4 regions of the Desulfosalsimonas propionicica genome follow, and region 2 is predicted to be linked to each of the others. Evidence: riboswitches for the same ligand, from Rfam matches in the RefSeq annotation. Region 2 holds a riboswitch; each other region holds the start of a gene.
What was found. Region 2 has a riboswitch for cobalamin ahead of HNR65_RS04720 (TonB-dependent receptor plug domain-containing protein). Riboswitches for the same ligand answer to the same signal wherever they lie in the genome.

Region 1 (7,933 bases), on a different contig from region 2:
ATATGGGAGGCCGCTGAAGCGGCCGATCTTGTAAATGACCTGAACCTCACTCGCAAAGCCGCTCTTTCCGACGTGGCCGCCTTTATTGAAACCCTTCATGAGTATTTGGGAGAAATATCGGATACCACCATTGCAGACGGCCTGCATACCCTGGGCCGGCCGCCGGAGAATGCTCAATTGATCCGGACCCTGGTCCAGATCATGCGCCTGGCCAACGGATCGGTGCCCTCGCTTCGCGAAGCGGTTTTAAGGGCCTTGGGCTATGACCCCGAACAGGTATTTAACAGCCGGGGCCGGCCGGTAATCGGCGCGGCTGTTGAGACCGGGGGCCAGGTGCTGGAAAAAGCCCGGCAGCTTTGTGAGGATTTGGTAGGGGATCTGATGAATTCGGGAAAAGAAGCGGACGCGGCAGTGGAGGCCCAGCGGCAGCATCTGGGCAAAGCCCATCCGGCGGTGACCGAAGCCCTTGAGTTTGTCCAAAATGATCTGGCTCCGCGGCTTCAGCAGACGGAAAACGAAAGGATCGCCTGTCTTGGCGCTCTGGAGGGCCGTTTTGTGCCGCCCGGCCCGTCCGGGGCTCCCAGCCGCGGACAGGCGCACATTCTTCCCACGGGTCGAAATTTTTATTCCGTGGACCCTCAGAAGATTCCCACCCCTGCGGCCTGGGAAGTGGGCCGCAAACTGGGGGATGCCTTGATGGCGCGTTACCTTGACGAACACGGAAGCTATCCGGACAGCGTGGGCCTGATCCTGTGGGCAAGCCCGACCATGCGCTCCAAGGGTGATGATGTGGCGGAAATCCTCTATCTTTTGGGAGTTCGGCCGGTATGGCAGAAAGGCTCCGGCAATGTGCGCGGTGTTGAAATTATTCCCGCAGCCGAACTCGGCCGGCCGCGCATTGACGTCTCCCCGAGAATTTCCGGCATTTTCCGCGATGCCTTTCCGCTGCTTGTGGACTTGATCGATCAGGCGGTGCAGATGGTGGCTGCGCTTGCCGAGGCGCCTGAGACCAATTTTATCCGTCGCCATGTCACCCTGGATTTGGCGGAGCTGGCCGGACAAGGGCTTGAAGGAATAGACGCTTTCCGTCAGGCCACATACCGCATCTTTGGCTCTGCTCCCGGCAGCTATGGCGCGGGCGTGGCCCAGCTTGTGGAATCAAAGGCCTGGGAGACGGTTGATGACCTGGGCAATATGTATATTCAGTGCTCTTCTTATGCCTACGGAAAAAACAGCTTTGGCGAGTCGTCGGAAAAGAGCTTCCGCAAGGCACTTTCCCGGATGTCGGTGACGGTTAAAAACGAGGACACCCGGGAAAAGGACATGATGAGCTGTACGGATTTCTACAACTACCACGGCGGCCTGATCACGGCCGTGCACGCGGTGACCGGAGGCCGACCCTTTTCTCTGGCCGGCGACTCGGCCGATCCGGACCGGGCAGCGGTCCGCACCACCACTGAGGAAGCCCGGCATATCTTCCGCGCGCGCCTGTTAAACCCCAAATGGCTGGAAGGTCTGAAACGCCACGGATTTAAAGGCGCGGGCGATATATCCAAGGCCATGGACATCATCTTGGGCTGGGATGCTACCGCCGGCGTGGTGGATGACTGGATGTATCAGCGCTTTGCCCGGAAAGTGGCCCTGGACGCGAATATGCAGGAATGGATGAAGCAGGTCAACCCCTATGCCCTGCAAAACATCCTGAATAAACTCCTGGAAGCTGTGCAGCGAGGCATGTGGCGGACGGACGCGGAAACCCTGGATGCCCTCAGGAATGCCTATCTGGATGCGGAAGGCGAGGTTGAGGCGGCAACCGACGAGCAGGCTGAGTGAAACGGAAAAACCGGCGCAGCAGCAGAAGCATCGTCCTTATCCGGATGGCCGGCTGCCCGGTAGAGCCCATGGTCCCTTCCGATCACATAATCCGCCTCCTCGCTTGCCCCCAGTTTGTGATGGGGTGTGCGATAGATCCTGCCATCAACGCTGAGTTCGTAATCCGGCACATCCGACCATCCCTCCGGGTGATACACCGTGCGGAAAAATTTGCCGTACCGAATAACATAGACAGGTTCGCTCATTTGCCATGCCGGATGGCTAGGGGCGGCAAAAAGCTTCATCATAGCAGCCTCTTTATTTTAAAGGGTTTTCCAAATAAAAAAGCCCTCCAGACACGTGCAACGGTGTCTGGAGGGCTGCACCCAGTTTTCTTGGCCCTCATCTATTGCGAATGGAACAATTTGTCCATTCGGAGCTGTCCATCAGGTTCGGCATCTGTAGCTCCGCAGAAACACCGATATATGGGTCAAGGCAGGTCTTCTGGCTCCCCCGCCTTCTCAGCGGCCTTCCCATGGGGCTTGAGCCCTACAGTGGCGCACAAAGGCTGAAAAGGTCTCCGTCATCATGAGACGGATCGGGGTTACAGCGGCGGGACCGCTCCCGGCTTTCACGGGATTCCCTATTAAGCAAACTACACCCTAACACTTTTATTCATATTGGCTGCACAGCAGACTGTCAAGGGAAAGTTCCGGAAAAAAGGAGCTATGTCTGCAACCGGGTGGCGCCGGGCGCGGAAACAGCTGATAAAAGCCTCGTCGCCAAAGACCAGATCCGGGCAAGCATTTACCGAGTTCGCCTTTTCCGTATATTGCGATTTTTATAACAATGGGTCAGACCGTTGTCTCAGTTCCGGCATGATTGGTTTCCATGAAGTGCCTGGAGGAGTCCTCGTCCGGGTAAAAGTCTTCTGCCAGGGCAATGCTGTTGAAATTCTTGCGCACCCATTTGTGAAAGGCGTTGGCAAAGGCGGGATCATGAAAGCGGATCACTTCGCCCAGGCAGTTCAGGTCCTGCTGTATGCGCCAGTATAGATACATAAAAATACCCCCTCGAATTTTGGCCTTAATAAAAATTTTGTTTTTCCAATCAGATATGGGTCAACCCGGTTTCGCCCGGATGGGTACTGAAGTTGAGCAGGCGATGGAGAGTCAAAACTCGATGCCTTTCTGTGCCGTGATCCCCGCTTGATAGGGATGTTTGAGGGCCCTGGTTTCCGATACCAGGTCAGCCGCGGCCATGAGCGGCTTCGGGGCGTCGCGGCCGGTGACGGCCACATTCATCCCGGAAGGCCTGCCCGCAAGGGCCGAGAGAACCGTATCCATATCCACCATGCCGTAGTTGAGCAGGTAGGTAAACTCGTCGAGGACCACCAGATGATACTTGCCGGAATTTATGGCGTTTTGGGCAAACGCCCAGGCCTCGCGCGCAGCCGCCTTGTCCTCTTCCAGGTTGTCGGATTTCCAGGTAAAGCCACGGCCCATAACGTGGAAATCGATCAGGCCGTCAAACCGGCCCACCGCATCCATCTCCCCGTATTTCCAGGAGCCTTTGATAAACTGGATGAAGCAGACGTTAAGCCCATGGCCCGCGCTTCTCAGGGAAAGGCCCAGGGCGGATGTGGTCTTGCCCTTGCCGTCTCCGGTAAACACCATCAATAATCCTTTTTTCAATCTTTTTTTCATTTGATTTGTTCCTCCAGTCGCCATTTCAGCTGCCATTTTGCAACCTGGGCAGCGGTCATGAGGTCGATTTTGCTGCCCTGAAATTTCGTCTTCACATCGCCTATGGCGTAAGGGATTTCATGGCGCAGCTATTTCAGTTGATGCTAAAGAGAATATTCAATGCCCATGATTGCGTAAAAACCAGGCTGTTCATACCCGAGGCCTTCTTCGATGGCTTCGTCCAGCAGGTTTTCGATGCGGCCATAGAGGTTCAGGCCTTCATAAACCTCGTAGCGGCCGGAAACATCCAGCCGGAAATAATCCTCCATTTCGAGGTCCCCTTTCCAGCGCAGTCGCGGGCCGCAGTAATAGCCGGTAACCCCGAAATTGTATTTTGCCGTTTCATAAAAAAGACTGATATTGCCTTTATTTCTGGCGATCTGGACGGTTCGGTAGCGTTCTCCGGCCTCTTTGCTGTGCGATCCGGTATAGGTGTAGTTGCCGCGAAGATTCAGGTGGTCGGTCAGGGCTGCGCCAAATGAGAATTCCAGGCCGCTGACTTCCTGGGAATCCCGGTTGGCGTATTGGCCATAACCCGAGTCCCGTCTTGGATTGACGATGGTGTGATCAAAAACAATGACATCATCCAATTCCGAGTAGTAATAGGTCAGTTCCGCGTTTAACCGACCGTTCATGAATTCCTGGCGAACACCGCCTTCAACTGTCCAGCCGGTCTCAGGTTCGATGTTTTGGTTTCCATAGGACGGATCATAGAGGTTGGAAAACGTGGGGGCCCTGAAGCTGGTCCCGTAGTTTGCAAACAGGGTGGTCCCGGTCCGGAGAAATGTATAGGCCGAGCCGAGCTTGCCGGTGGTCTCACTGCCATAGACTTCATGTTCATCCCGCCGCAGGCCGGCGGAAATAATCATGGCGTCATTCAGGAGCATTAACTGGTCATTGACATAAAATGAGTAGTTGTAAGTATCCGCTGAGACATCGCCATACCGCCCCCATTTCCCGCCTTCCTGGTACAGGTATTCAAACCCGTAAAGCATGGTATTGGAACCGGCATTGCCTATCTGCATATCCCATATCAGGTTGTAGTCCGTCATCAGATTCTTGTGATCGTAGCCATATGCCTCGCCTGTACCTTTATCGTAAATCGGAACGGCCTCACCCTTATTATATGCGACCCCGTCATAGGTAAAATTGTCAAAGGGTGCGGTTTCATATCCCAGCAGACCATCATCCTTGTCATTGCGGTAATGATCTTTCTCAAACCAGCCCAGCATCATTTTCTGGCGAAAGGCATCATTGATCCGGTGGGAGATATTCAGGGTGGTGATGTGATGTTCATACTCGTTGGCGTTATTCGGGTCCGGGGTTTGAAAGGCATAATGCGCATCCCGGTTCTCGAGGAATTCATTGGATTCATTGAGTTCAGCCGCCTGAAACTCGCTTTTGACATACAAATAGGCCAGTTCCACATCAAAAGGGCCGGGATGCCAGCCGAGTTTAAGGGCAGGGGACAGGTTTTTGTAATACTCCTCGTCGTGGACCCCGCCGCTGTCGGTGTAGGCCGCAGCCACGGCATAATCCCAGGTCTCCCTACCGCCCCGCACGCTGCCGTATCCCTTTTTCCATTCCAGGGAGCCGTATTCGGTCCCCACATTGTAATGAACACCAGGTTCCCCGCTTATGGTTGTATAGGACATCACGCCGGCTGTGGTATCCGAGCCGTACAATGAGGCCTGGGGGCCGCGGAGAATTTCCACGGATCCGATCAGTCGGGGGTCGATATGCCCGAGAAAATGGCCGGTTCCGGCACCATAGGCCTCATTGATCTTCATACCGTTGACAAGCACCAGAAAATGACCATCATCGTATCCCCGAAGCTTTGGATAATTGAACTGGCCCGGGCCGCCGGCCTGCTTGAACTCGACACTGGGGGTGAAGCGAAGAATCTCGGTTGTGTCTGTAAAGCCCCCCAGCTTGATCCGGTCTTCGGTGACAACGGTTACCGAGTCCGTGATATGCTCAATTTTGCGCTCGATCTTGGTGGACTTGACCACCATGTCATCCATTTCGGTTGTTTTTGCTTCCCCGGGTTCCTGCGTTCCAGTGCTTTCCCTTGCGTCTTTTGCCTCATTTGCAAAGGCTGCAACTCCCGTCGGGGCGCACGCGAACACGAGTATGAGCAGAAGCAGTTTGGCACACAATTTTATGTGGCACGTCATCGCGGTCCTCCATGTCCGTATGATTTGGTTTTTGTCGCCTGTCCTTACTTAAAACTGATAACGAAGCCCTATGGCAAAATTGCGTCCGGGCATGGGATAACCGTCTTTGTGGGCATAATCCCTGTCAAAAAGGTTTTTTATTTCGCCGCGCAGGCTCATGTCTCCATAACGGCCCCAATTGACAAGCCGTTTTTCCACTGAAAGATTGGCCACTGCATAACTGGGCAGTTTTTCGCCGCCATAGTCAGTCAAATGGTCTGTGTAGGTCAGGTTGAATGCGGCTGAGAAGCCTTCTAAGTCGTGAACCCGTATCCCGCACGCCCCTTTGTATTCGGAAATCTGTTCCAGGTCTTCACCGGTTTCTTCATTTGTATAGTCCAGGAGGTAGACAAAACTGGCATAAGGTTTTATCTGCCAGGTTGACAAATTAAGGAGATGGGCCAGGTTATATGAAAGCTCGCCCTCAAAGCCTGAAACAGTGGCTTCTCCAATGTTGAGATAGGTATACTCTGTGGGACTGATGAAAGTTCCGCTGATCTTGTCTTTATATTCAGTATGGAAATAAGTCAGTGACGCATCAAAATATTTGTAATAGAAATCCAGGCCTGCTTCATAAGTCTGACTTTGCTCCGGTTTTAAATCGGGGTTGCCGGAGTATTGCACTCCATAAGAGAAAATATCATAGGCCAGTTCTCCCGGTGCCGGCATTCTAAATCCTTCGGCATAGTTGATCCTTAACTTGAGATTCTCGACAGGCAGGTAGGCGATCCCGATCTGTGGCGTTGTGTTTTCATCTTCGGATTTTATATTCTGGTCCTTGGCTTTGTATTCATAGTCGTCGTAGCGTAGGCCTGCGGATAAAATAAGCCGTTTGTCCAGGTAATCGGCCTTGCCGAGAAGGAAATAAGAGGGGTTGTCATATTCTCCTTTTTTTGGCGTCGAAGTTGAGGAAAGATCGTAATGGATCCAGTCAACACCCGCAGTCAGGCGATAATTTTTCGGGCTCCAGGTCATTTGGGCCTGCGCACCCTCAGGTTCAGTGGTTGATTTGTAATCAAGCGCGCTTGTGTCGCTGGTGACAACGTAATTGGTGTTTTCGTCCTCTGAGGTAAAATATCTGGCCTTCCATGAAAACAGTTTGTCCCGGGTCGCTCCTTCGTAGATGAAATCGTACGACTCCAGGCTTTTGTCCATATAATCATCAGGATCTTTATAATAGCCCGGCGCCAGTGTTCCGCCATCACCGATGTGGCTGGCGTCATAGTACTGATAGATGAATCCGATTCTGTGATCGGGCAGAAATTCATAGCCCAGGTTCAGACTGAGCTTGTCTTGTTCATCAATACCGGTATTTTCATATTTTTCACCTCCGCCTGTGTCATAGTCGTCCACGCTGCTTTGCGAAAAAGAGCCCGAAAAATCAAAGTCCTTTGTTTTTCCGGAAAATCCGATGCTGCTTTCCTGATAGTTAAAACTGCCCAGTTTTCCCTCTACAAAAGCCGAGGGTTTTTCTTTTCCCCGTTTTGTAATGACATTGATCAGGCCCCCCATGGCCGCCGCCCCATACTGAACAGAGGCCGGACCGTGGATGATTTCCACACGCTCAATATTCTCGGTCATGATTTTGGCCGTATTCCCTGTCCCGGTTCTGCGTCCGTCAACAAGAAGGAGGACCCTGCCGGCCAGATCAATACCATGGACATCTGTTCGTGCCCCCTGAACGCCAACCCCGGAAAGCGCACCGGGGTATTTGATAATCCGGCCCACATTTTCTTCCGCCAAAAGCTCGCCAAGATCCCGGGCGGGAGAGAGCCGGATTTCTTCTTCCGTAATGACCGTTATATTCTTGGTGATTTCTTTTTTCATTTCCTTGACCCTGCCGGCAGTAACCACCATGTCCTCCATTTTTGTGGCAGTTTTTTCTGATTGATCCGCAGCAGCACGGCTTAGTGTCTTCTCTGCATCATCTGTAGGTTCCTGAACGCCCAGGGCGCTGGTTGGCATAAACAGAAAAAAAGTTAAAAAAATACCAAAAACGGTGCATAACATCTTTATTCGTATAACTGTTTTCATCATACTCTCCTTTTTTACCGGATCCATTGATCGTTTAAAACGCAGGAGGAAAATGAAAAAGCCCCGACTTCCGGGGCTTTCTGGTTTCACTTCGCATGGGGCAGGCCATTTGGATATGCCTGGTGA
Region 2 (7,933 bases):
TCGGGTATCGAGTTTAACGGCTCGGGAATTGTAAAAATCGACCAGGAAGCAGACAACAGCGGGATGTGTGCAGATGGGGTGGCGTTTATGCCTTCTTCCGGACCCTCGCCCATAAACCTTGTTAGGGCTCATTATTACGTTCAGGCAGATGACGGCACCATGTATCTTGTTAATCTGGACGGTGAAATCGAGTATTGGAGGATAAACGATGCAAACGACAATATGAAAGTTGATAGTGTCTATGAACTGGAAAAGGCGAGTGATCCGCCTTCTGAAATTGTCACCGGTCGCAGCTATAATGAGGAGCGGGTCAATTTTGGCAACTGGTATTCATTTTACCGAAAAAGGGAGTTGACAGCAAAAAATGCGGTTGCCAACGTAATAGATGATGTGCAGGGCGTCTATATCGGTATACTAACGATCCATAAACGGCTTGAACAGCATGCCCTTCCCATTCAGGTGGATCTCGATGGCACCCTGTATGAGGAAGCAGAAAGCCTTCTGGGATCTCTTTACACGCTGGATTCAAGCGGCGGTACTCCTCTGCGAACAGGTTTGAAACAGCTGGGAGAATATTTCAGCGGAAGCGGCGGGGGGCTCAGACCTTCGTCAATTTCTTCAATGCCGGCCTATGTAAGCGGTTACATGTCTGAAGACAGCTACCCGTATTTTACAGAGGACAAGGGCGGAGCATGCCAGCAGGCATTCAGCATTGCCATGACAGACGGGTACTGGAACGGAAGCAATCCGTCTATTGGAAATGAAGACGGAAATGACGACACTGATTTTGACGGGGATCCGTTCGGGGACTCATATTATAACACCCTTGCAGATGTTGCCATGAAATATTACGAAGACGATCTGAACCCAGACCTTTCCGATGTAGTACCCACGCGAAACTGGGATCAGGCCGCCCACCAGCATATGATTACCTATTCAGTGTCTTTTGGCGTAACCGGAACCATTGACCGCAGTGTATATCCTGAATGCGGGAGGGGGGGCTCCTGTCCTTACTGGCCAAATCCCGGAGATTCAGAGCAGAACAAGATCGATGATCTGTATCATGCAGCGGTAAACGGACGCGGAAAATACATTAACGCCAGTAATCCCCAGGAATTAATAGATGCCATGGGCGAGATGATGGAGGATATAGAGTCCAGGCTTGGATCGGCTGCTTCTGTTGCCACCAATTCTGTCCAGCGTACTGTTGGCACCACCATTTATCAGGGGATTTACAACACCGATAACTGGCACGGAGATGTCATGGCCAAAGAGGTAGAACTGGAAAGCGGGTCTGTCGGGTCCACAATCTGGAGTGCGAGTTTGGAGCTCGAAGAAGTATCATGGGACAGCCGGGAAATAATTACTTATGACGGTACCAGCGGAGTTCCGTTTCGATACGGACAATCCGGGGTTCCTTATGAAGAAAATCTTGTAAACTACCTGCGGGGAGATCCGTCAAATAATGTTTCAAACGGAGGTACATACAGAACCCGGGCCAGCAAGCTCGGTGACGTGGTGCATTCTTCCCCTGAGTATTATAATGGTGTTGTCTACGTTGGAGCCAACAACGGTATGCTCCATGTCTTTGACGCAGAAACCGGAGAAGAAAAGTTCGCTTACATCCCCAAGATTCTTATTGATAAGGGGAGTCTGCCTGGTCTGGCTTCAACAGATTACAGCCACCAGTTTTATGTGGACGGGGCTCCCTTTGTGCGAAAGATCAGCGATACCACAACTTTGCTTGTCGGCGGGCTTCGCAAGGGCGGCAAGGGCTATTTCGGTCTCAACGTGAGCGATTCGGATGCAATAAGTGAGGTCAGCGCAGCAGATCTTGTGAAATGGGAATATGCAGCTGACAGCAACGGAGATGGGGTTGTTGATGACAGCGACCTGGGCTATTCCTACAGCTCCGGTTATATTGTAAAAACCAGGGCAGCCGGATGGGTGGTGATATTCGGAAACGGCTACGGCAGTGAAAATGAAAGCGCAGTATTGTATATTCTGGATGTAGACGATGAAACCGGTGCACTATTGTCGGTTACAAAGATAGATACCGGTGCAGTCGGCTGCAACGGGCTGTCATCTCCGGCCATAACGGACGTGAATTCAGATGGGTATGCCGATTACGTGTATGCCGGCGATTTGAAAGGCAATCTCTGGAAATTTGATTTGACGGATACTAACGGAGACGATCTATACGAGATAAGTGACTGGAAGATCGCATACGGGACGGAAACGAATCCAGAACCCCTTATAAAGGTCAGCAATGACAGCGGAGGCCAGCCCATTACCGTGGAGCCGGACGTTATGCGGATGGGCTGCGAACCGGGGCAGGAAGGATATTTCGTGGTTTTTGGAACCGGACAGTATATTGCAATGACAGATTTTGAAAATACCGATCAACAAAGTTTTTACGGGGTTTGGGACTGGCAGGACGCCTGGCCTGAAGATGAACAGGCCTCCAGATATCTGGGAGAATTTACGGCAACAGCTGCTAATCCTGTCCTTTCAAACGCGCCTGACAACGCGGACAGTTTAACGCTGCTTGAGCAGACCGCAAGTGCTGCCGGAAGCGATTGGCGTATGTTTTCTGATAATTCAATTAGTTATTTTACTCCTACTGAAGGGGATATAGACAGTGAAACCGATCATGCCGGGTGGTATTTCAATCTGCTTGATGAGCGCGCCCGGGTTATACGGGATCCCTCGCTTCGTTCGGGCTCCGCACGGGATTCCGGGATTGTGAACTTTATTTCGTCTATTCCGTCAGAATCCCCATGCGATGCAGGCGGATATTCCTGGCTGTACAGGGTCAGCGCATGCAGCGGCGGCCGCTCAAACAACCCCCAGTTTGACACCACCGGGGATAATAAAGTCAATAAAGACGACGATGCAGAAAAAAGCGGCAAATCTTTTGACCAGATGATCTATACTCCCACTTCTATAGGGGATATGGATTATCTTACCGATTCCACAGGTGATATACAGGAAGAGGCATCTTCAGAGCGGCCGGAGGGAATGGTCTACTGGCGTATACTTCAATAATTCTTTTTTCATTCAATCGAAAGGATACAGTTTTATGTATGCTGCAATAAAGCCTATAGCCAAAAAGATTGTTTTTTATTCTTGCATTCTTGCATTTGCTGTTATCCTCGGATTTCCTTGCAGCAATGCGAGTGCACAAAACGACAGGACAGATGTCAAAATAGAACGGATTCGTCCTGCTCCCAATTACAATTCGTCTGAAACGGACTTTTCAAAAACAACCAGAAAATATTTTGATGTTATCGGCCCGCTTGACTATAAATTCGATACAAGAATCGTGGTTGGAGACAGGAATTTTAACATTGCCGGTAATAAAGCAAGGACAACAGGAGTCAGAGAGGGCGACTATGTGGGTGTGCGGTTTAACGATGAGGGGGAGGTAATAGAGGTAAAAAGACTTAAACGCCCATCCCGAAGGTGACCTTCCGGGACTATTCAGGTGGTTTGCTGCTTGTTGCCAAGTATTATAAGGATATTATTATGAAAATTTTCGTATATATTATTTTGGTTATGCCTGTTTTATTTTTATGGAGCCTCCCTGTTGAGGCAGAATATTATCAGTATAAAGATGAAAACGGAAAGTTGCATTACACGGATGATATTTCCCAGATACCGGAACACAGCAGCGAAACCCTGAAAAAATTTGATTCGGTTTCTTCACGCCCTGAGAGCACACGGCCGGAGAGCAGAAAAAGAAATCAGTCACAGAACAGACATGCCTCGGGGGAGACCTGGGACGGGAAATTAGAAAATACCGCGAAACAACTGGATAGCGAAAGAGAAAAATTACAGCAGACTTACCAAGAACTGCAAAATGAAAAACAGGAACTAAAGCAGAAATCAACTGATGACATGACCAAAAGTGAACGAAATGCCCATGCCCGGAAGATTCGTGAGCTCAATTCCAGGATAAGACGCTATAACGAGCAGGAAAAGGCGTTCAGCGAAAAAATCAAGCGCTTAAACGGCCGTATAAATGATAAAGAGGATAATGCCGGGCAGAGGTAGGAAGAAGTTTTTTTCCACCATCATTGATCCGGAAGAAGGGGTTTTTCCGCAATACGATTTCCCGGTATTGACATCATCCCAAATCACAACTTTTCGCATTAGATGGGGGCATGCTTTTGGAGTTATTCCAAAAAAATTTCCCTGAAAGAAATCGATACTGCACTGCTTGTGGAAACGGTTGTAAAATACGGGGATGTGGATGACATCAAACTGCCTTTCAACCATTACAATGAAGCTGATCTCAAAGAGATCTGGCTCCGGCGCCTTGTACCTGACGAGCGCTTTAAAAAATTAAATTTTTATCTGGCCAGAATTTTTTTTAACACAGATCTTGACCGGTTCAAGCAGGGAATAAAAGGTTATGACAGGGCAGCCAAATTGCGAATGCTTGCTTTGCCAGACTAAAAGAACAGCCATGTGGCTGACCCACATATGAAAGAAAAGCAGACCAACTGGCATCAGTGGCAGGACTGGGTGGCTCAGGCAGGAAAAGGGCTTGGACTCGTTCTGGATGATTATAAAATCGGGAATTTGGAACGATTTGCCGAAGAACTGCTTGAAGCCGGAGAGCGTTTGAATCTCACTAGTGTGGAGGATCCTCTGGAAATTGCCGAAAACCTGATGCTCGATTCCATGGTGCCGGCAAAATTTATTGCATCCGGGGCCAGGGTGCTGGACCTGGGAACCGGGGCGGGCATTCCCGGTATTCCCATGAAAATCGCGTTTCCGGAGCTGGATTTAACCCTGATTGACAGCCGGCGCAAACGGATCAGCTTTGTGGGGTATGCTATCCGGCGCCTGGGGCTTGAAAACATCTGCGCCCGGCATGTGCGGGCCGAGGATCTGGCAGGGGAAGATCAAAAGTTTGACGTGGTGGTCAGCCGGGCTGTGACTTCCCTGGCAGAGCTCATGAATCTGGCCGCGCCGCTGCTAAAACCCGGCGGCGTGCTCATGGCCATGAAGGGCAGGGGGTATGAGACTGAGCTGGAAGACGCCGGGCTTGGCAAGCAAGTAGGGGAAGGCGGCCGGGTGAGGCTGGAGAAATATCGGTTGCCTGGGCTGGGCATTGACCGGGTGGTGGTGATGGTCAAAGCTGATTTGTAATTTCTTCTTGACTTTTCCTGTTATGTTTCATTAACATATGCGCAACATATCATTTCAGGTGCCTTACAAAGGCTGAAAAGGGAACCTCGTTAAAATCGGGGACGGGCCCGCCGCTGTAATTGGGGACGAAAGTCGCAAAAAGCCACTTTTTCAAAAAAAGAAAGGGGAAGGCGCGGCAACTCGGATGATCCAAAAGTCAGAAGACCTGCCTGAATGAGAAAATAGCCTCCGGGATATGCGCGGACCAGAAAACCCGGCGGCTGCATGTATCTGAGGATAAAAAAGGGACATCCCCGGATCGATGAAAATATCGGTCCGGGGATTTTTTTTGGGCTTGGGACGGAACTTGCAACCAAAATGAGCAGAAGGAGAAACTGCGATGAAAGGAAAGATGGTTTGCCTGGCATGTATTCTTGGCATGTTATGGCCCCTGTCAGGTATGGCACAAGAAACGGGTGGCAGCAGTGATCTCTCCGCGATGAGACTGGAAGAGGTTGTGGTTACAGGGCAACGCATTGAGGAACCTTTGCAGGAGGTCGATGCCAGTGTAACGGTTTTAAATGAAGAGGATATCCAAATGTCTTCAGCCACGAACCTGGGAGATTTACTGGCAGAAGAAAATATCGGACATATTTACAAGACACCCGGGAATCAAATTGCCATTGGAATTCGGGGGTTCCGGGGTGATTCAATGGGTAGTGACCTGGACAGCAAAGTATTGGTATTGTTAAACGGCCGCAGAAGCGGAACCTCCAACGTGGCTACAATCATGACAGAAAATATCGAGAGAGTGGAAATCATACGCGGCCCCGCATCTGTTCAATACGGCTCTACAGCCATCGGAGGTGTGATTAATGTGATCACAAAACAGGGAAAAGACAATCCGGCTTTTTTTGCAAAAGGCACGCTTGGCAGTTTTGGCTATCAGGAAAGCAAGGCTGGTTTCTCCGGAAAAAGTGGAAATTTTGACTTTTCCGGTGCCGCAAGCATTAGCAGCATGGATGATTATGATACTGCAGAAGATGAAAAATACAAAAACACCGGCTATGATGAAAAGAAAAATATCAGCTTAAACCTTGGCTATGAGTTTTTGCCTGAAAACCGGATAGGCCTTATGTATACAAGCCATGAGGCAGACAAAGTCGGCAGTCCAGATATGTTAAGTCAAAATGATCCGGATGACTACGTGGACAATCTGAATGAGTCTATCGACTTAATATACGAGGGGACCGCAAGGAATGGAATCTTTTCCTGGAAAACACGGTATTTCACAGGTGATGATGAATATAATTTTTATGATATTCCGACCAATACTGATAATTTTGAAAGAAAGACTGATTTTCAGGGCGCCCAAGCTCAGCTTACCTGGGATCCAGGAAAATATACCATAACATCCGGTGTTGATTGGATCAATTATGAAACCAGTCAGAACGCCCCCCAAAAAACTGAGTTTGACAATCCGGCATATTTTATCCTTGGCAAAGCGAGGTATTTTGAAGACCGCCTCACCATAACCGGAGGACTCCGCTACGATGATTACGAAGTTGAAGTGAAAAAAGGGGAGGGCGGAAAAGAGGATGAAGACAATATAAGTCCCAGGGTTGGGCTATCCTGGTTTTTTATGGACAACCTTAAGGTTCGTGCCAATTACGGACAAGGGTTCAGAATGCCTTCTGCAAGAGAGCTGGCAGGCGATTATGATATTGAGTACTATGGGTTTGCATATCCTTATAAAGGAAACCCGGACCTGGATCCGGAAAAAAGCCATACATACGAGGCCGGGTTGGACTGGTATTATCATGCCTTTGATCTTTCTCTGACATATTTTTACACTGATTTTAAAGATAAGATTGAAACAAAAACGGATATGCAAACATTCATTACCACTTGGGAAAATATTGGAGATGCTACTGTTGCTGGATTTGAAGGCAATTTTTCTTATGATCTGGCTACACTATGGGATTTGGCCTGGAAAATCCGACCATATGTTAATTTTACTTACCTAACAGAATATGAGGATGATGAAACTGGTGAAGATCTCCCTCATGTATCAAACCTGCTTATTTCATACGGTATTTCTGTTTCTGACAATGACGGTTTTTCCATGCGGTTAAACATTGCCCACACCGGTGATCAGGATGTTGAATATCCGGTCCCTCGTGAAAAAAACAAGTTTAGTGTTGCCAATTTTACCATTGAAAAACGGTTGGCTGACTTTAATCACGCCGGAAACCTTTCCTTGAGGGGTGAAATAGACAACCTTTTTAACAGGGACTATTCCTATACTGATGGCTATCCAATGCCAGGACGCAATTTTGCATTAAGTCTTAAATACACTTACTAAAATCAATTTTCTCCTCGGCTTTACCATGAAGCTGTAGGCGGTACGCGCGGGGCCGCCATCCCCGGGCTTGCCAAAAAATGCAGGGGAAGCCGGAAGCGGCTTCCACGACAGGGAATTACCTCCTCCTCCTATTCCCTTTCTGTCGGCGGGCAACAGCCCGCCGCTGCATTTTTGAGCCTGTAAAAAATTTTTTTACAGGCAGTTTTAAGTGAGTAAGTATTAAGTGAAATCAAGAAGTTCTTTTTTTATTGGTTGGTGATTATACCAGTTTTTGAATTTTTTACGGTGCCATCAAGGATTGAAAAATTGTGTTTGTACGGTTAAGGTTGAAGTAGAGAAAGGAGGTATATGATGGGATTAAACCATGACAGCGTGACCGACAAGGCATTGTCTCTTCCTGCAGATGCCCGTTTAAAGCTTGTGGATAAA
Region 3 (7,933 bases), on a different contig from region 2:
GCGTCCCGCAGTATCCGCAAATGCTGGGACACGGCCGCTGGCGAGATGTTCAGTGATTTGGCCATTGCATTGACACACAGGGTGCGGGTTTTGAGCAGATCGATCATCCGCACGCGCGTGTCCACAGACAAAACCTTGAATATCCGCGCAGCATTTTCCGCAGTTGGCATCCATCCTCCATTTGATTAAGCAATTACGCAGATACTATTATGCAGGCGCGTGCCTGTCAATGGGAAAAATTTTATGCATAGTTGAGGCGGTATTGATATATGGTGAATCCCGGCTATGCGGAATCCATGTTTGCCTAAATCAGCTGCGCCTGAAATGCGGCGGCCAGGCCCAGGAAAATCAGAAATCCCATCACGTCGGTCACAGTAGTCAGGATGATGCTGGAGCACTGTGCCGGATCAAGTCCCAGCTTTTTCATCAGCACTGGGATTGCAGCACCGGACAGCCCGGCAAGCACCAGGTTGAAAAACATCCCCAGGCCGATGACCAGGCCCAGGAAAGGGTTGCCGTTCCAGACCCAGGCCACCATTGCCGTGACCAGGCCGATAACCACGCCGCTTGCCGCACATAGTGCCCCTTCCTTCAGGATCAGCTTTGAAACCTTGTTGCCCGGAATCTCGCGCATGACCAATCCCCGCATCACCACAGCCAGGGACTGGGCGCCGGCGTTGCCGCCCTGACCGGCCACCACAGGAAGAAAAACCGCCAGGATGGTGAGCCTGGCGATCAGGCCCTCAAACATGGCCACCACGGCGGCCGCCAGAAAGGCCGTGGCCAGGTTTACGTGCAGCCAGGGCAGACGTTTTTTCAGAGAAAAAAGAATTGGTGAAAAGGGCCGTTCATCGGCTCCGGCGCCAAACATCCGCTGGAAGTCCTCTGTGGCCTCGTCCTGAATGCCATGGATCAGCTGTTCGGCCTTGATGATGCCCAGCATATGGTTTTCGCTGTCAACAATCGGGGCTGCAAAATATCTTCTTTTGGACAGCTCGTTGCCCGCCTGTTCCCTGTCAACAAAGGCATGGATCGAAAATACGTTTGTCCGCATCATCGATTCCAGGGGCTGTTCGGGAGAAGCCAGCATCAGATCCCGCATGTTCATTACGCCAACGAGGCGTTCTTCTTCATCCACGACATAGCCATAAGAAGCGGGCAGCCGTTTTCTGGCAAGAGAGCGGATCTTTTCGACGGCCTCCCGGGCGGTAACCTCCTTGTGAAAGGAAAGGAAATCCGTGGTCATGAGCCGTCCGACGCTGTCCTCGGGATAGGTGAGAAGTTCCTGGATCTGTTTTTTGAGCTTTCCGGGTATATGTTCGAGCAGGCGCTCCCGGGCCTCATTGGGTAGATGCATGAAAATGGTTGCAGCCAGCTGGGGATCCAGAGACGATGCAATTTCCCGGAATATAGCCGGTTCTGCGTCTTTTAGCAGCGCTGCCGTGTACCCGACCTGCAGATGGCGAACGGCACGCACGGCCAGCGGCGCCGGCAGCGCACCCAGAACTTCAACCGCCTCTTCTTCGGTCATTCTCGCCAGGCTGCGCGCAGCGGCAGCCGTATCGTGCTCAAAGAATTTTTCTACCAGCGGAAGCAAAGAAGATTCCTGTTCCATGGGCACTCCTCACCTGGTCATTTAACAGGTAACGCGCATTGCGTAGTTGTAAATTCCTGTAAATATTCCGCATTCAAAAAGGAAATCATTTGATCCCGTTTACTTTGTTTTCAGTCCCCGGCTTTATTTGACAGTTTCGTAAAGAATAAGTTTTTCGATGGCGCCATCTTATTTCAATTGTGTGATCGTTACTCTCCTTGTAAACCAAAGGAGGACAAAAATGCAAGGTGATCACAAGCACAGCCGCGTTGGCATCTGTTCGTGACGCCGGGCGCGCAGTTCGGAAACGACCGCTTGTGGGCCGGAAAGGGCAAAGGGAAACGATTCCCCTTGACAATGCGTTTTTTGTATTATTATAAACATATACTTAAAATTTGATCTGTCCGGGTGCTTTTAACAAAGCCGAACAGGGAACCCCGTGTGAATCGGGGACGGGCCCGCCGCTGTAAACGGGGACGAAAGCTGCACAATGCCACTGGTCAATAAGATCGGGAAGGCGCAGCCGGTAGATTGATCCGTGAGCCAGAAGACCTGCCTGAACAGATGCAAGGGGTTTGACTGTGCTGGCAAGGTTGTGCCCCGGAATCAATCTGCGGATAAAAAAGGGAAATCCCGGATCGTTTAAGCGATCCGGGATTTTTTATTTGGCTGTTGCGCCCTGAAGAGATTTGTCTTGACAGCAACGGGAACTTTTGACTATGCCTATTTCTTTAAAACAATCGGAAATCAGAAGCATTTCCATAAAGCGTTTTTTAAAAACAGCATCATTTGTGCAGGCCCGGGGCGTGTACAAATGCAGAAAAGTACACAAAAGCCACGAAGGCTGACACAGGAGAAAAGACCTGTATCTGTCCTCGTGGCTTTTTTTTGTGTCGCAGGAATGCGGCGCATCGCAGATATTGGGCTTTTCACTTTTCCATCATATTTGAAAATATAAAATGACGGGATCAGGAGCTTGATCATGAAATTGAAATTTACGGCGATACTGGCTGGCGTTTTCCTGGCCTTGTTTCTTGCCGGCACCTGCCCCGCGCAAACCGCGGAAGGCGGCGATACCGGCGAAAAGGTGCGCAGCAACGTCTTCGAGTCAGTGCAGACCCGCAAACAGACCCAGAAAGAACGCGAACAGTGGCAGGAAGAAAAACAGGAACTGACCGCTGCTTATGACCGGCTTCAGGACAAAAAAACACGGCTGGAAAAAGAGCGGGCGCTTTTGGAGAAAAAAAAGGCTGCTGCTGAGAAGCGGATTGCCGGTAAGGAAAAAAAGCTCGCAGATATAGAGCAGATCACCGAAGACATCGAACCCTTTATCTTGCAGACCGCAGACAGGCTCGAAGAGGTGGTTGAAAACGATTTGCCCTTTCTTGCAGCGGAGCGGGAAAAAAGACTGGACCGGATCGGGGAATTGATGGCAGATCCCGGCAAATCAGTGAGCGAAAAATACCGCAGGGTCATGGAAGCCCTGTTGGTGGAGGCTGAATACGGAAACACCATTGAGGCCTATCAAAAAAGCATTGAGGTGGACGGCCGCAGCCTCAGGGCAAATATTTTTCGCCTGGGAAGAATCAGCCTGTTTTACCAGACCATGGACCAGGAGGAATGCGGCTGGTTCAATGCGGCGGAAAACCGATGGGAAAAGCTGCCTGCGACACACAACAGCAATATTGCCGCAGCCATTGACATCGCCGCCCAACGGCAGCCGGCCGAACTGCTCACTCTGCCGCTGGGAAGGATGGTGGTAAAATGAAAAAAAAGATTCTGACTGTATTTACTGCCGCCTGTGTCTTTTTTTCCTGCGCCCCTGTTTTTGCCCAGCAGGACATGCGCGAGCTGCAGATAAAGGCCCGCATGCAGAGACAGAAGCTTGAAAATCAGGCAAAACAGGAAAAAAGGGCCGCTGAACAAGAAGCCGGGCAAACCCGGCAGGAAATCACGAAAAACAGAAAGAGCCTCAAACAGGCCATTGCCGGTTTGGAGAAAGAAACCCAACAACAGGAGGAAAACATCGCCTCCCTGGAAAAAGACATGGAAGCATTTTCCGCCAGGGAAAAGGAACTTGACAGCGAGCTGGCTGAAACAGACAGGATTGTAAGTGAACTGGCGGGAACAATAAAGGCCAATGCAGACGATATCACTGGTCTTGCAGAAGGCAGCCTCCAAAACCCCCTGGCGCCCGGGGCGCGGGCACTTCTTGAAAGCATCGCAGAAAAGCGCAAATTTCCGGGCATGGAAGATATCCGGATGATGGCAGAAGTCCTTTACAAACAGGTCCGGCTGTCCGGAAACGTCCGGGTTAAAGGCGGCACCATTATTGACCGCTCAGGAGAGGAATCCAGGGCCGGGATACTGCTCATAGGCAATTTTACAGCAGCATACAGGACTGACCAGGAAACCGGTTTTCTGAAACATTCTCCCGGCAGCGGGCAGCTCTTTGCCCTGTCCAGCCTTCCGCCGGGGGGAATGCAGCGAAAAATCAACGACTACATGGACGGCAAGTCCATGGCCGTGCCCATGGATATCACCCGGGGAGGCGCTTTGCGCCAGCTAACCCATGAGTTAAGCCTTTCAGAGCAGATCTCGGAGGGCGGCCCCATTGTATGGCCGATCCTGTTTCTGCTGGGCCTGGGACTTCTTATTATCGCCGAAAGAACCATTTTTCTGCTGCGCAGAAGGTTTGATGCAGAAGGTTTCATGCGCTCCATTAAAGAACTGGTAAAACAGGGCAGGTTTGAAAAATGCAGGCAGGCCTGCGACGGCCACGGGACAAAGCCGCTTCCGCGTGTTATCAGCGCGGGCCTTGACTGCTGCCACATGCCCAGGGAAGAAATGGAAAACGCCCTGCAGGAGGCGATCTTAAGGGAAATCCCGCCCATGGAAAGATTTTTGTCCACCCTGGGCATGCTGGCGGCCATTGCCCCGCTTCTGGGGCTTTTGGGCACAGTTACCGGCATGATTAACACTTTCCACGTGATCACCACCCACGGCACCGGTGATCCGCGCATCATGTCCGGCGGAATCTCCGAGGCCCTTGTAACAACCATGCTGGGACTGGCCGTTGCCATACCTATGCTCATGGCCCATACCTGGCTTAACCGGGCGGTGGAAAAAGATATCGGGGAAATGGAGCAAAACGCGGTGGCCCTGGTCAACATGGCCCACAAGAGCCGCGGGGGGCATGAACACAACAGCGGGGAAAACCGGCAGAAATGATCCAGGACCTGTTCACAGCCCTGTACCGGATGAGCCAGTATTTTGAAAGCGGCGGAATTGTAATGTTTCCGCTGGCGGCTTTAAGTCTGGTTATGTGGCTGCTGATAATAGACCGGGTCCTGCACTTCAGGCGGCTTTATCGCAAAAACATGAGTTCGAAAGCGGCCTGGGCGCATATATCAGAAAACCGGATGCCGGATCCGGCCCACTACCAGGGAGCCATTTCGGTGCTCGTGGCAGAGTTTATACGCAGCAGAAGCGGCGATCCGGTCCTGGACCGGTTCATACTCGATGAAACCGTATTGAAGATCAACCGGTCCATGGACGACCATCTTGCCACCATCGGCGCCCTGGCTGCATCAGCGCCCTTAATGGGGCTTTTGGGAACGGTTATCGGAATGATCGTCACATTTGACGTAATCGCCGTGTTTGGCACCGGAAATGCTAGGGCCATGGCCGGGGGAATTTCAGAGGCCCTGATCACAACCCAAACCGGGCTGCTGGTGGCTATCCCCGGAATGTACATGAAGGGTTTTTTAGAGCGAAGGGCGCAGAAATTAAAGCAGCGCACCGCTGTCATCGGCTACTATCTGCGCAGACATTTATAAAAAGGCCCAAAAGAGAATCTCATGATCAATATTACATCTGCAAGGCGGAACAGAAATACCACCCGGGAGCTTAATATTGCGCCCCTGATCGACATGGTTTTCATCCTGCTGATTTTTTTCATTGTGACCACCAGCTTTGTAAAAGAGACAGGAATAGACGTCAGCCGCCCCACAGCCACAACCGCTGTCAGCAAAGAAGACGCCTCCATTCTTATCGCAATCGACGAGGACAACCGGGTTTTCATGGAAAACCAGGAGATAGACGTGCGCGCTGTTCGGGCAAACATAGAGCGTGCCCTGGCTGAAAATCCCGAAGGCGCCGTGGTTGTGGTGGCCGACAGGGCAAGTAGCACGGGAACCGCTATCAAGGTAATGGACGGATGCAGGCGGGCGGGGGCGGAAAATGTTTCTTTGGCGGCAGATGTTCCGGGCGGGGCGTAAATGAGGGGAAAAGAACCCGAAAATTCCTATTTCAGAGTGCTTTTCAGGCGAAGACGCGGGGCATGGGCAATGGCTGCAGCAGCGGCGGCAGCCCTGAACCTGGCAATCTTCGCCCTGGTGCCCTACCTGCTTGAAGCCGATCCTGAAATAAAAACCTACAAAAAGATCGCCTCGGGGATAAACGTGATCCGCATGCAGGAGCCGGAGGATCCTGAACCAGAGCCAAAAGAAGAAGAAAAAGAAAAGGAAGAAGAAAAGGAAGAAGAAAAGCCGGATCCGAAAAAAGAGGCTGTTGCAAAAAAAATCGCGCGGCCGGAAATGACCGTGCCTTTTGACATCAATCCCAGGCTGCCCGCGGGTCCGGACTCCCTGGAACTGCCGGAGATGACAACGCCCCAGGCTTATTCCCCCAAAGACATGTTTTCGGCAGGGGAACTTGACCGGCCGTTGACTGCGGTTTCCCGCATTCCCCCGACATACCCGATGCGGGCAAAACGCAGAGACATCGAGGGATGGGTAAAGGTTCGGTTTGTGGTGGACAAGCAGGGCCGGGTCAGGGAGGTGACCATACTGGAACAGGAACCCGATGGGGTTTTTGATAAGACGGTGCGCAACTGCGTTTCAAGGTGGCGCTTTAAGCCGGGCACTGTGGCGGGCGTCAAAGTAAAAACCGTGGCGGAAACCACCATCAGGTTTGAACTGGATTAAAAGACCCTATGCCTGGATTTCTTTCAAAATTTTGCACCATCCTTGTTATTGCCCTGGTGCTTTCCTGCATGAAGCCGGAGGCGGCATTATGCTCACAAGGCCCGCCAGCTGCTGCGCAGATGGTGCTCTCAGAGGCCTATTGGCTGATGGATAAGGAAAGCCACGAAAAGGCCCTTGAAAAAATCAAAAAATTTCAGGCCCGTTCCGAGACCAGGGATCCGGATCCGGATGCCGCAGATCCCAGGGGATATCATCACCCCGAGATCTATTTCATGCTCGGAAACATCCATTATGCCATGGAAAATCCGGAAAAAGCCAGACATGCATACCAGCAGGCCTTAAAACGCGACCCCGGGCACACCAATTGTCTGGTCAATCTGGCCCGGATATTCCATGAACAGGAAAACTACACAAAAGCGGCTGAAAATTTTGAAAGAGCCTATGCATCAGAAGACAGAAACAATGCCGCACACCTTTATTACGCGGCGGTCAGCCTTCTTGCAGGCGGCGCTGCAAAACAATCTCTGGACCTGTTTGAAAATCTTTTGCAAGCCCATCCCGACGAGATCAAACCCCGGTGGCGTGAAAATCTGGTGCACGCCTTTCTTTCCGCAGGCCAAAACAGGCAGGCTTTGCCCCACGTAAAGCGCCTGGCGGAAAAATACACTGGAGACAAGCAGATCCAGTGGCAGGAAATACTGCTGCATCAGTATGTTGAACTGGGCATGCAGGATACAGCCAGAAAATACGCCCTTGAGCTGACAATGCAGGCCCCCACCCTGCCCAAATGGTGGAAGGCCCTGGCACACACGGCATTGTCTCAAAACGACTACGATCAGGCATTAACGGCCATGACAATTTACAGCTACCTGACCCCGCTTTCAAAGCGGGAAAAAAAGCTCCTGGGCGATCTTGCTCTCCAGGCCGGGGTACCGGTTAAAGCAGTCCCGCACTACAGGGTGTTTTTAAAAAAAGATCAGGACAAGTCCGTGCTGAAAAGCCTGACGGCTGCATTAAGACAGCTTGGAAAGCCAAAAGAAGCCCTGGAGGCCATCAGGGAGTTTCAGGGACATCAAAATGATCCGGCGTTAATGATGCTCAAAGCTGATCTTCTCTACAGCCTGGACAGATTCGGGGATGCGGCCGCGGCATACAGCGCGGCTGCGCGAAACAAAGGAAGGCAGGAAAGCCGCGCCTGGCTCATGGCCGGATACGCGGCCTGGGAGGCGCAAGACACGGACGCTGCTTTGCAGTATTTTAAAAAGGCGGCTGAATTTGAAAACCATAAAAAGGATGCAAAAGCCGCCATTCAAAGACTGGCGCAATAACCCCTTACAAAACAACTCCGGCT
Region 4 (7,933 bases), on a different contig from region 2:
GCCCTGATCCAGGTGACCCCTGACAGTTTTCTACAGGCTCCGCCCATAGTGGCTGATCTTGTCCCGCCCGGCAATCTTGCGATCCTGGTCACTCCCATTGACATTGAAGCGCCAAAGGGACGCCTGATCCTTCCCCAGGTCCAGTCGATCAGGGATCTTCTTGACGGAAATGCGCTTTCCATGATTGTCAAAGAAAGTGAGCTGTCAACCGCCCTGGATCTTTTGAAAACCCCGCCTGTTCTGGTGGTGACCGATTCCCAGGCATTTCTCAAAGTCGCGGCAGACACGCCGGATTTTATTGTCATGACCAGTTTTTCCATCCTCTTTGCCCGCGCCAAGGGGGATCTTGAGGCATTTGTGGAAGGGGCAATGGCAATCGAAACCCTCAGGCCCGGCGATCATGTTCTTATTGCCGAGGCATGCACACACCACCCGGTTGACGAAGACATCGGACGGGTAAAGATTCCGAACTGGCTGACTGAATATGTCGGCGGGAAACTAGAATTTTCCTTTGTTCGGGGGCACGATTTTCCCGGTGATCTCAGGCCGTATCAGCTTGTCATTCACTGCGGGGCCTGCATGTGGAACCGCCGGGAGATGCTTTCCAGGCAGCTTTTTGCACGGAAATCCGGCGTTCCCATGGCCAATTACGGCCTGACCATCGCCTATACGCTCGGGATTTTTGACCGCGCGCTCAGCCCGTTTCCGGCGGCCCGCCAGATCTATCTCGACCGGGCGAATCAGAAAAACCGCAATTCCTGAATCCGGGTCAATTTTAAAATAAATACTGTATGAACTTTATTATCTATTGCCCGAATGAAAACCAGGATTTTTCATCAAGGTCAAGGACGGCGGAAATTTTAACCGCAGGAATACTCGGCGTATTTTGAGGATTCAAATTTGGGCCGGACGCAGAGATTGGCGGAAAAGACAGTTTTCGTTCAGGCACTATCTAACCAAATTAACACGGAGGCACACATGGCAAAGGTCATTTTCGGGGCCTGGGACGGCAACGTCATAGACAACCGAAACCGGAAGATATACGAAATTGAAGAAGATCCTGCTTTCCGGGATTTTGACGAGTTCAATCCGGGCAATCCAATCAAGGCGTTTTTCGGCGGCCACGGGTTTTTCATCTTTGAAAAGGATGTGGACCTGCTGGATGCAGCGCTCCAGCACATGGAACGGGTGGCCAGGGAATCCTGCGGCAAGTGCACACCCTGCCGGGTGGGCACCCAGATCATTAAATCGAAACTGGAGGCCATGGCCGCAGGCCAGGTCGCTGCACCGGCACTCGATGAGATCGAGACAATAGCCGAGCACATCCAATCGACTTCCATGTGCGGTCTGGGCCAGACAGCCACTGTAGCCCTTCTGGAAATGATTCGATATTTCAGGGAGGAACTCCTCCACCAGATGGAGAACCGCAACGGCGCAGCCAGGCAGCCGGGGGCCACTTATCTTTCGGCCCCCTGCATTGAGGCATGCCCTTCCCGGGTGGATGTTCCGCGATACATAGACTATATCAAGGACGGAAAGTTCACCCACTCCCTGGGCGTCATCCTCCAGAAATACCCCATGGCGGCCACCTGCGGCAGGGTCTGCGTCCGCTTCTGTGAAATGGCCTGCCGCCGGACCCAGGTGGATGAGGCCGTTGGCATCAAGGTACTTAAGCGCTTTGTTGCTGATCACGAAAAATACACCACAAACGACTGGTTCTCCGCCTACTCGGTCCCTGAAAAGAAACCCGACGACCTGAAAGTGGCTGTCATCGGCGCCGGACCTGCAGGCATTTCAGCGGCATATCACCTCTTGCTCAAGGGATATCCGGTGGACGTCTTCGAGGCCAGGGCCGTGCCGGGAGGGATGGCGGCTACGGGAATCCCCGAATACCGATTGCCCAAGGAAGTTCTGCGCAAGGAAACCGGTATCATCGAGACCCTTGGCGGAAAGATTTTCTACGGCCGGAAAATGGGCCGGGATTTTACGCTGAAAAGCCTTTACGCAGACGGCTATCAGGCGATTTTTTTAGGGGTGGGCACCCACAAGGGCAAGGCCATGGGAGCCATCGGAGAAGACCCCAAGCTGAAAGGATACGCCTTTGGCGTCGACCTCCTCCTTAAAATCAACCATGACTACATTGACAGGGGCATCCCCATGGAACTCGGGGAGAAAATGGTGGTTGTGGGCGGCGGCAACGTGGCCATGGACTGTGTTCGGTCGGCCCTGCGAATGGGGGTCAGGGAGGTTCACCTGGTGTATCGCCGGAGCCGCAACGAAATGCCCGCAGACCAGGAGGAAGTGGAGGGCGCGGAAAAAGAAGGTGTTATTTTTCATTTTCTTACCCATCCCACCAGGATCATCTCGGAAAACGGCCGGGTAAAGGGCCTGGAGCTGATCAAAATGGAACTGGGAGAACCCGACAAGAGCGGACGGCGATCGGTGACCCCAATGCAGGGATCGGAATTCACCCTTGAAACCGATGCAGTTGTGCCGGCCATCGGCCAGCAGGTCGAGCATGGGTTCCTTTTGCCTGAAGATGATGTTGATTTCAACAAATGGGGCATGATCGATGTGAAAGAAGATGCCCTCATGACCACCCGCAAAGGAGTCTTTGCCGGCGGCGACTGCGTCACCGGACCGGCCACCCTTATCCAGGCTATGGCCCAGGGCGAACGGGGTGCCGAAGGTATCGACAATTATCTTACCCACGGTCGGATCCGTTTCAATCCGGATCTGCGGATGTCCCGGCTGGTGCATGCCATACAGCCCATGATCAAAAAAGGCGTCTCCATACCCATCAAGCACGAATACCGGGTCAAGGTCAGGGAACTGGACCCCGAAATCCGCAAAAGGATCTTCGAGGAGGTGGAAGAACCCATCTCCGTTGACGAGGCCTATCACGAGGCAAGCCGGTGCATGCGCTGCTACCGGGTCTATTCCGTCATTACCGAACAATAAGGAGTTTTTCATGATTGGATATATCAACGGCAAAAAGGTGGAATTCAATGCCGACGATACCGTGCTGAATGTGGCCAAAAAGACCGGCCACTTTATCCCCACCCTCTGCGAGATGGCCGACATCCGACACGTTCCGGGCGCCTGCCGGGTCTGCCTGGTCGACATCAAGAGGAAAAACGATTCTCACCACCAGATTGTTACATCCTGTACCACACCCATGGAAGAAGGAATGTCGGTGCTCACCCGGACTTCGGCGGTCAGGGCCAAACAGCGGCTTCAGGTGGAAATGCTTTTGGCCGACCATAACCAGGACTGCGCCACCTGCATCCGCCACGGAAACTGCGAACTCCAGGATGTGGCACAGTTCGTGGGGCTCCAGAAGACCCGGTACCACTACCCGCACTTCTACCTTGAGCGAACACAGGACAGCTCCTCCACCGCCATAGAACGGGACATGTCCAAATGCATCCGCTGCTTCCGGTGTGTCACTGTCTGCAGGGAAATTCAGGGGGCGGACGTGCTTGTTATTAAGGAAAAGGGACTGGCCACGGAGATAAGTGTCAGAGATCAGCTGCCCCTGGGCGACTCGGATTGCGTCAGTTGCGGGCAATGCATCCTGGTCTGTCCGGTAGGGGCCCTTGCGGAAAAAGATGACACCGAAAAAGTCATCGATTACCTCTATGACCCCGAGGTGGTGACGGTATTCCAGTTCGCTCCGGCCCTCAGGGTGGCCCTGGGCGAGGAGTTCCATATGCCCCCGGGAGCCAACGTGGAAGGGCAGATCATCACAGGCCTTAAAAACCTTGGGGCGGACGTGGTGTTGGACACCAATTTTACGGCCGATCTGGTGATCATGGAGGAAGGGACCGAACTGCTCAGCAGGCTCAGGGAAAACGGCTGTCTGCCCATGTTCACCTCCTGCTGTCCGGGGTGGGTCAATTACGCCGAGAAAAATTACCCGGAGCTGCGTCCTCACATCTCCACCACCCGATCTCCTCAGCAGTGCTTCGGGGTTATCGCCAAGACCTATCTGGCGGAAAAAATGAACGTGGACCAAAAGCGGATGCGGGTGATCTCCATCATGCCCTGTACGGCAAAAAAGGAAGAGGCACAACGGCCGGAGTTCATACAGGACGGCATTCCCGATGTGGACGTGGTGCTCACCACTCGAGAGTTCGCCCGGCTGCTGAAACGGGAAGGGACAAAGCTTCCGGAGCTTGAACCCTCGGCCTTTGACAACATCTACATGGGTGAATACACCGGGGCCGCGGCCATTTTCGGCACAACCGGCGGTGTAATGGAGGCTGCCCTGCGAACGGTCCACAAGAAGATAACCGGCCTTGAGCTGGGACCCATCGAGATGGAGGCGGTCCGGGGACTTGAACACGTTCGCGAGGCCACCATTGATATGGGCGAAGGCAATCCTACGGTGCGGGTTGCCGTGGCCCACAGCCTCAAGGGGGCCAGGCAGGTGGTGGAGGCTGTTCAAAACGGAGAGGCAGACTACCATTTCGTGGAGGTCATGGCCTGTCCGGGCGGCTGTATGGGCGGCGGGGGACAACCCCGGAGCAAACACGCATACCAGAGTTCCTGGCAGGCACGCCAGGCAGCACTCTATAATATAGATCGTGAAGCACCAGTACGTCAGTCCCACAACAACCCGCTTATCATTAAACTATATGACGATTTTTTGGGCAAACCGTATTCCCACAAGTCACATGACCTGCTCCACACCAGTTACCGCGACCGGAAACGCATAGTTCAACACACCATGAAAAAGATCTGGGAGGAAATCGAAGAGCGGGAATAGTTTGAAATAAAACCTCTCTGGCTTTTGATAGCCGGGGAGGTTTTTTACACATCCTTATTCTGTCTCTTTTTACCCGGCTTGACACCGGCGGCAAAAAGGGATAAAGGTGTTTCAAAAATCAGAAGCAGCAAATGTTGCGGTTCAGGCAAACGGAACGCGGTGCAAATCCGCGGCGCACCCGGCGCTGTAACCGGAAATACCGTCTTTTCGCATCAATGATGCGGCCACTGCAGGCTTAAATCCCCTGCGGGAAGGCAGAGGGCGGGTGAAATCCGGCAAGCCAGAAGACGTGCCTGCAACAGGCGATATCGGAATCCGATGGCAAAGGGTTTCGACGGGAGGAAAATCTCCGGTCGGAGCCCTTTTTTTATTTGGCCGGGGTTTTTGTTTGAATCGGAAAATCGGCAGAACCGACTTTCTCCGAACTCATCAAAATGGATTAAAAAGGAGGCAAACATGGAAACCCAGCTTGAACTCGCCCGGCAAAACCGGGTCACTCCGCTGATGCAGCGGGTGGCCGAAGACGAAAACATGGCCGTGGAGCAGATTGTTCGTCAGGTGGCAGCCGGCCGGATCGTGATTCCCAACAACCCCGGCCGGTCCGGCCAGAAGGTGGTGGGTATCGGCACCGGCCTTCGCACCAAGGTCAATGCTTCCATCGGCACATCCTCGGATATCTGCGATATCGCCCTGGAGGTGGAAAAAACCCGGGTGGCCGAAGCAGAAGGCGCAGACACCCTCATGGAACTGTCTGCCGCAGGCGATCTTGACGCCGTGCGCCGGGCGGTCATCCACAGCACGAGCCTGCCGGTGGGAAACGTGCCCCTGTATCAGGCGTTTCACGACACCATCCGGAAAACCGGTGATCCCACCCGTATGGATCCCGAGTATCTGTTTGATCTTATTGAAAAACAGCTTGCAGACGGCCTGAGTTTCATGGCCATCCACTGCGGGGTCAACCGTTACACCATCGAGCGGCTGCGCCGGCAGAAATTCCGTTACGGCGGCCTGGCCTCCAAGGGGGGCACGTTTATGGTGGCCTGGATGGAGAAAACCGGCAGGGAAAATCCCTTATACGAGCAGTTTGACCGGGTATGCGGGATCATGAAAAAATATGACGCCGTGCTCTCCCTTGGAAATGGCATCCGGGCCGGGGCCATCCATGACAGCCACGACCGGGCCCAGGTGGCCGAGATGGTTATCAACTGCGAGCTTGCCGAAATTGGCCGCGACGCGGGCTGCCAGATGATGGTGGAAGGGCCGGGTCATGTGCCCATGGATGAAATCCAGGGCAACATCATGCTTGAAAAGCGAATGTCAGGCAATGCCCCGTATTACGTGCTCGGCCCGATTCCGGCCGATACCGGTGCGGGCTTAGACCACATCACCGCCGCCGTCGGTGCGGCCAGTTCTGCACGCTACGGGGCGGATCTGATCTGCTACATCACCCCGGCCGAGCACCTGGCCCTGCCCAATGCCGAAGATGTCCGCCAGGGGGTGCGTGCCACGCGCCTGGCCGCCCGCATCGGCGATATCTCCAAATATCCGGAGCGGCGGGAGACCGAGAAAATGGCGGCTTTGGCCAGGCGCGACATGCAGTGGCAGGACCTGGAAAGTCTTTTGATGTTTCCGGAGGAGGCAAGGCGGATCAGGGACTCCCGGGCCCCGGAAAAGGCAGAGACCTGCACTATGTGCGGTGATTTTTGCGCCATGAAAAAGGGCATGGCCTTGTTTGCACAAGACATTGGCGGAGACAAGCAGGCGCCGGGGCGCAGTACCGCCGCACAGGGCGGCGGCGCATAACAGGGCCGGGCGCCGGCTCAAAGCAAAGGGCCCGGCTGCCGGCTTTACCCGAGGCCGTATTTTTCCAGCTTGTTGTAAAGGGTTCTCCGGGTGATGCCCAGCAGCCGGGCCGCCTCGCTTTTGTTGCCCCCGGCCCGTTCCAGGGCGCTGACAATGGCGGATTGTTCCATTTTGTCAAGGGAGCCGCCTTCATCAGCCCCGGCAGCCCCGGCTTGCGTGGCAGCTTGCGGTTGCGCCCGGCCGTTGTTTTGCGAAATGTTTAAGGGCAGGTCTTTTTCCGTGATGTATTCGCCGGGCGACAGGATGACCGCGCGTTCCACCGCGTTTTCCAGTTCCCGTACGTTTCCGGGCCACGGGTATTTGAGCAGATCATCCATGGCCCTGGGCGTAAAGCCCTTGATGGGCTTGCGGTTCCGCCCTGCATACTGGTTTATGAAATGCTGTGCCAGTGCGGCGATGTCGTCAGTGCGTTGGGCCAGGGGCGGAATGTGGAGGTTGACCACGTTTAACCGGTAAAACAGATCCTCCCGGAATTGGCCGTCTGCCACCATCTGCCCCAGGTCCTTGTTTGTGGCCGCAAGAATCCGGACGTCCACGGCAACCGGGTTTTCTCCGCCCACGCGCTGGATTTCACCCTCCTGGAGCACCCGCAGCAGCTTGGCCTGCATGGCCATTGACATTTCTCCGACCTCGTCGAGAAACAGGCTGCCCTGGTGCGCCCGGACAAACCGTCCCTCTCTGCGCTTGTCAGCCCCGGTGAATGCGCCTTTTTCGTGACCGAAAAGCTCGGATTCCAGAAGCGACTCTGTCAGGGCCGCGCAGTTGACCGAAACCATGGGCCCGCTGCTGCGGCTGCTGTTGGCGTGAACCGCCCGGGCAATGAGTTCCTTGCCGGTGCCGCTTGCCCCGGTGATCAAAACCGTGGCCTCAGAGGGCGCGATGGTGACCACCATATCCAGCAGGGATTTCATCTGCGTGCTGACGGAAACAATCTGCCGGCTTTCTGCAAGGTTTTTAAGCCGCGCCTTCAGGTCCTGGTTTTCGTGCTTGAGCCGCGTGTGTTCAAGGGCCCTTTGAATGGTTAACTGCAGTTCGTCAAAGTCCAGGGGCTTGGTCAGGTAATCATAAGCCCCGGCCTTCATGGCCTCCACCGCGGATTGAACCGATGAATAGGCCGTCATGATGACAATGGGGATGGCGGGATTGTAGGCCTTGATCTCCTTTAGGGCATCAATGCCGCCCATCTTCGCCATGCGGACATCCATCAGAATCAGCTCAAATGGGCGCTGCCTGACCCGGTCCACCGCGGCCCGGCCGCCATCTGCTTCGCTGATGTTGTAGCCCCAGGTTTTCAATAAG

Region 1: it holds a riboswitch for cobalamin, as region 2 does, so the genes downstream of both, HNR65_RS12045 (hypothetical protein) here and HNR65_RS04720 (TonB-dependent receptor plug domain-containing protein) in region 2, are expected to answer to the same signal.
Region 3: it holds a riboswitch for cobalamin, as region 2 does, so the genes downstream of both, HNR65_RS12460 (hypothetical protein) here and HNR65_RS04720 (TonB-dependent receptor plug domain-containing protein) in region 2, are expected to answer to the same signal.
Region 4: it holds a riboswitch for cobalamin, as region 2 does, so the genes downstream of both, thiC (phosphomethylpyrimidine synthase ThiC) here and HNR65_RS04720 (TonB-dependent receptor plug domain-containing protein) in region 2, are expected to answer to the same signal.

The regions. Positions count from the first base shown of each region.
Region 1 is NZ_JACDUS010000007.1:25,826-33,758, forward strand. Features, by position in the region: gene cobN (cobaltochelatase subunit CobN) at 1-1,833, shown strand, start outside; gene HNR65_RS12045 (hypothetical protein) at 1,779-2,120, opposite strand; cobalamin riboswitch at 2,290-2,492, opposite strand; gene HNR65_RS12050 (hypothetical protein) at 2,667-2,873, opposite strand; gene cobO (cob(I)yrinic acid a,c-diamide adenosyltransferase) at 2,985-3,554, opposite strand; gene HNR65_RS12060 (TonB-dependent receptor plug domain-containing protein) at 3,662-5,734, opposite strand; gene HNR65_RS12065 (TonB-dependent receptor plug domain-containing protein) at 5,783-7,600, opposite strand.
Region 2 is NZ_JACDUS010000002.1:297,400-305,332, forward strand. Features, by position in the region: gene HNR65_RS04700 (PilC/PilY family type IV pilus protein) at 1-3,048, shown strand, start outside; gene HNR65_RS04705 (hypothetical protein) at 3,083-3,469, shown strand; gene HNR65_RS04710 (DUF4124 domain-containing protein) at 3,529-4,056, shown strand; gene rsmG (16S rRNA (guanine(527)-N(7))-methyltransferase RsmG) at 4,489-5,160, shown strand; cobalamin riboswitch at 5,200-5,387, shown strand; gene HNR65_RS04720 (TonB-dependent receptor plug domain-containing protein) at 5,540-7,504, shown strand; gene HNR65_RS04725 (addiction module protein) at 7,853-7,933, shown strand, end outside.
Region 3 is NZ_JACDUS010000007.1:121,529-129,461, forward strand. Features, by position in the region: gene HNR65_RS12450 (ArsR/SmtB family transcription factor) at 1-170, opposite strand, end outside; gene mgtE (magnesium transporter) at 305-1,615, opposite strand; cobalamin riboswitch at 1,984-2,168, shown strand; gene HNR65_RS12460 (hypothetical protein) at 2,289-2,552, shown strand; gene HNR65_RS12465 (DUF3450 domain-containing protein) at 2,577-3,362, shown strand; gene HNR65_RS12470 (MotA/TolQ/ExbB proton channel family protein) at 3,359-4,825, shown strand; gene HNR65_RS12475 (MotA/TolQ/ExbB proton channel family protein) at 4,822-5,433, shown strand; gene HNR65_RS12480 (ExbD/TolR family protein) at 5,455-5,874, shown strand; gene HNR65_RS12485 (energy transducer TonB) at 5,875-6,582, shown strand; gene HNR65_RS12490 (tetratricopeptide repeat protein) at 6,591-7,910, shown strand.
Region 4 is NZ_JACDUS010000008.1:41,336-49,268, forward strand. Features, by position in the region: gene hydF ([FeFe] hydrogenase H-cluster maturation GTPase HydF) at 1-762, shown strand, start outside; gene HNR65_RS12805 (FAD-dependent oxidoreductase) at 979-2,961, shown strand; gene HNR65_RS12810 (2Fe-2S iron-sulfur cluster binding domain-containing protein) at 2,972-4,771, shown strand; cobalamin riboswitch at 4,898-5,082, shown strand; gene thiC (phosphomethylpyrimidine synthase ThiC) at 5,228-6,574, shown strand; gene HNR65_RS12820 (sigma-54-dependent transcriptional regulator) at 6,619-7,933, opposite strand, start outside.